2 regions of the Aliiglaciecola sp. genome follow, and region 1 is predicted to be linked to the other one. Evidence: riboswitches for the same ligand, from Rfam matches in the RefSeq annotation. Region 1 holds a riboswitch; the other holds the start of a gene.

What was found. A riboswitch is a leader RNA that binds a small molecule or an ion and turns the genes downstream of it on or off. The one in region 1 is predicted to bind thiamine pyrophosphate.
Region 2: another riboswitch for thiamine pyrophosphate. It lies ahead of thiC (phosphomethylpyrimidine synthase ThiC); the one in region 1 lies ahead of ABJV04_RS13910 (TonB-dependent receptor).

Annotation. Positions count from the first base shown of each region.
Region 1 covers NZ_JBDWYG010000041.1:147,876-150,083, reverse strand. Annotated here, with positions in the region: gene ABJV04_RS13910 (TonB-dependent receptor) at 1-1,089, opposite strand, end outside; TPP riboswitch at 1,150-1,248, opposite strand; gene ABJV04_RS13905 (iron-containing alcohol dehydrogenase) at 1,563-2,208, shown strand, end outside.
Region 2 covers NZ_JBDWYG010000017.1:127,531-129,738, forward strand. Annotated here, with positions in the region: gene thiC (phosphomethylpyrimidine synthase ThiC) at 1-1,128, opposite strand, end outside; TPP riboswitch at 1,296-1,418, opposite strand; gene ABJV04_RS03510 (enoyl-CoA hydratase/isomerase family protein) at 1,696-2,208, opposite strand, start outside.

The sequences.
Region 1 (2,208 bases):
GCGGGTGTTTTCGTCAATATCTCGGCCGAAGAAGCCAACTAACCACTGTGTTGTGTCATCAAAAATCAAGCCATTATCATTTGATACAACTCGTAAATCTATGCTGGTTAAGTCTCTTTCGCGAAAGTAGTAATCCGTTGAACTGTATTCCCACGGATGAAAGCCCACATAAGTCCAATCTTCGTCATAGCCATACACAGAGTCAGATGTGGTGTGATTTAACGAGCCAATTAGGGTGGATTGGGCAAACTCAATATTCGCTTTAATACCAAATGCATGAGTTTCTTGGGTATCAACACCGGGTTCATCTGAACGGGTGATCCCGTCATTATCAAGTGAAAAAGCATCGTAGCCGTTATCAATATCAAAATACTGATAATTAAAATCTATTGTTGTGTTTTCAGTCGCTAAATATTTCAACTTTAATCGAGCAGTTAATTCATCAAGATTATCGGTGTCATCCCTATCAAGAAATTGATTATAGATAAAGCCGTCACTTTTAAACTGATTGATAGCAACACGATAAAACAGTTTATCGTTAATTTGATTTCCGTAAGCTGCACCAATATTCCAAGTACCTTGCTGAGCAACGGTAGCAAGAAATTTGGTTTGTTGCTGATCATCAGCTTCAGCGGTTTTGATTTTAATGGTTCCAGCCATACCTGCCGCGCCAAACTCAGTGGCTTGTGGTCCACGCAAGATTTCGACTTGTTCAACATCAAACAAAGTGCCTAAACCTGCAAAACCAGAAAAATCGAAATCATCTACCAGTAACCCCACTGAAGGATTATTCGGTTCAGAATACTGACTACGCTCGCCAATACCACGGATTTGAATAAAGCGTCCTCTAGAAGCCCCACTACTAAAATTTATATTCGCGCCCATCCCTAAAATATCTTCAAGATGGAATGCATTCCGTTTTTCAATGATATCTTCAGATATGACACTCACACTAGCGGTTACATTTTGGATATCATTTTCTCTAAAATCAGACGTAACGGTAATTACTTCTAGATTTTCAGCAGACAAGGCTAATGAGGGTATAGCGCATAAAAAAGTAGTGTAAAGTAAAGGAAATTTCAATTTCATTTGGATCTCTTCTAATTAATGAAAAGATCCGGTATTTCGGCAGTAAATGGAAAGCTTTGAGAAGTTCTTGATGACCATTCCTACGCCGGTATTATCCGGATCAGGTATAAGGGTTTCCAACAAATTGGATCTCAGCAAAGAGCACCCCCTGGTGTAACAAGTTATTGTTTAACTTGAACAATCAGATGATAGCAAGGGCGCAATCGAATCTCCATGAATAAATGAGTGTTTTTTAGAATTCAACTATCCCTGTGTAACTTTAACTAAGAAGCCCAGCATTTCGTCTGCCATTTTCAGAAACTTGGGTTAACCAGTTGAATACTCTAAACTTGTAAAAATACGCTGAAAGTAAGGGAAATTATTGAATATATGAATGACAGTTAATTCATACATTCAACTTGAATTTCTCACTTAGTGGTTCAATATAGTTAATCGAAACTTTTCAGCTTCTTAACCTTATTTTGGATTTGAAAATGCAAAACTTTATCTACCACAATCCTACTAAAGTTGTTTTTGGAAAAGACAGTATTAGTAAGTTATCTTCTTTATTACCCGATGCCAAAATCATGTTGATATACGGTGGAGGGAGCATCAAACATAATGGTATCTACCAACAGGTTATTGAACAGCTTGAGGGCCATCATTGGTGTGAGTTTTCAGGCATAGAACCCAACCCTGAATATGAAACTTTGATGAAAGCTGCATCTATGGTTAAAGCTGAAGATGTTGATTTTATTCTTGCTGTTGGTGGCGGTTCAGTCATTGATGGGGCTAAATTTGTTGCTGCAGCCACGCATTTCGATGGAGATCCTTGGGACATTCTAGCCAAGGGGAAAAAAGTTAAACAGGCCACTGCCCTAGGCTGCATTTTAACATTGCCAGCCACAGGTACCGAAACAAACACAGCGGCGGTAGTAACACGGCGCGAGCACAACCTTAAATTGTCCTTTATGTCTGAACATGTCAGACCTAAATTTGCGGTACTTGACCCAGAAGTGACCTATTCTTTACCAGAGCGGCAACTAGCTAATGGTGTAGTCGATGCCTTTGTTCATGTTATAGAGCAATATCTAACTTACCCTGTTAATGCCAGTGTTCAGGATCGCTTTGCAGAATCAA
Region 2 (2,208 bases), on a different contig from region 1:
GCAGATTTCTTGAAAATGCTCATATAAAAAACTTTCCTTGTGATGAAATAAACACCATTTGGCCATTATTGAGCCGCCGCGAGATACTATCCCCGTCAAGCGCTTTGCGGTCATAGGTACGTAACGTAGCAATACCCCAGCGTGGATCGTAAAGTAGTCTACTCCTTGCTCAGCTTGTTCTATCAAGGTGTCACGGAATACCTCCCAAGTGAGATCTTCGGCAACACCATTTACTTTTTCCAGGGCTTGGTAAATGGGAACCGTACCAATTGGGACAGGCGAATTGCGGATAATCCATTCGCGGGTTTCGTGAATATAGCGTCCCGTGGATAAGTCCATTACCGTGTCGGCCCCCCAGCGGGTTGACCAAACTAATTTTTCTACTTCTTCTTCGATGGAAGAGGTAACCGCAGAGTTGCCAATATTCGCGTTTACTTTGACTAAAAAATTACGGCCAATAATCATCGGCTCGGATTCGGGGTGGTTAATATTGGCGGGAATAATCGCACGACCGCGTGCCACTTCTTGGCGCACAAATTCTGCGCTGATAGGTTGTCCAACGAGCGCACCGAAGGCATTACCTTGGGCTTTTTGGCGTAAAACCGGATCCCTTAGTTCCTCTCTGGCCATATTTTCGCGGATCGCAATATATTCCATTTCCGGTGTAATGATCCCCGCTTTTGCATAATGCATTTGGGTGACAGCTTTACCCGCTTTGGCTTTTAGCGGTTTTATCGAGCGGTTAAATCGTAAGTGCTCTAAATCATCGTCGCTGCTGCGTGCTTGGCTAAACTCAGAACTAACTTGCTCTAACTGTTCAACGTCTCCCCGTTGCATAATCCAATTACGACGAAGTTTGCGTAAACCTTGATGTATATTGATTTGAGCAGTGGGATCGGAATAGGGACCTGTGCAGTCGTATACCGGAATATCTGGATTTTGTTCGGTAATAGGTGCGTCTTTGCTGCCACCTAAAATAGTCTCTGTTTGGGATATTGCGCGCATACCAACACGAATATCGTGAAGTTCACCTTGCACATAGATTTTGTTCGAGTTGGGATAAGAAAAGGGTTTAAAGTTATCAATAAATTGTTTCGCATTAGCGCGAGTTTGACGACGATTTGACATTAGCAATCTCTCATATTGTTAAAAAATGAAGTTGCTTGTCTGGAGAGGTTTGGTGTTGAAAAGCGCCAATTATCGAAAAGGGCAGGTTGCATTTAACAACGCAGAAGATCACCCCAATTGGCAAAATAAGCTGTAAAACTAAGCCGCAATAAAAGCACTTTAATGGTTACAGCATTACGCTTGTTTCCTTCGCGGGTATTAGCCCGATCAGGTTCAACGGATCCCGAATTAACGGTCTCAGCTCACACTACTTAGTAAACTAAATCGTGCTAGCACTCCGACAAGAGGCACTAATATAAACACACTAATTTAATTTAACAAGCAGATTATTGAGTAATAAATTCATCTTTGAAAAAACAAAGGTGAACTCAGTACTGCATTGTGGAGCTGCTTTTTTTGTTTGCAGGTTGTGTGGGTTTTGATGACGTTGTGGACAAAATACAGTGGGATATTTTTGCTTAAAAAATGAGTTTAAAACCTAAAAAAGCCCTCCCTCAAAGGAGGACTTCTTTCGATTTTTATTTCAAAGCCTCCAACAAATGGAGGGCTAAGCTTTTGTAGTAAACTTTATTCTTCATCATATTTTATGTATTCAAAGTCATGCTCTGATTTGGACATGTTGAATGAATACATTTCAGATAAAACGTGGATTCTGAAATCACGCTCAACCACGGCTTTCCAAGGGCGAACACAAATGTAATGGGTTAAGCGGCGGCATGAGCGGCTTTTGGTCATGATGTTGCGGGCTATTTCCCAAGCTCGGTCTACAATGTTTTCACGCTCAACCACTTCGTTAACCGCGCCCAGTTCTAAACAGGTTTGTGCATCCATGGCTTCACACGTCAGCATCATATAATTACCACGTTTGACCCCTAAAATCTCTTGTAAACAAAGCCCCATACCGTCACCAGGTACGTGGCCACTGTCCATACCATAGTGGTCATCCTGTAATACGAAATCTGGGGTACACAGGGTGATGTCACTCATCATACACATTTCCCAATGGATCCCTTTACCGTTAATTACAGCGATTGTGGGGATTTCTAAGTCGTTGATAAAGTTCTCAACAATTTTCAGCGT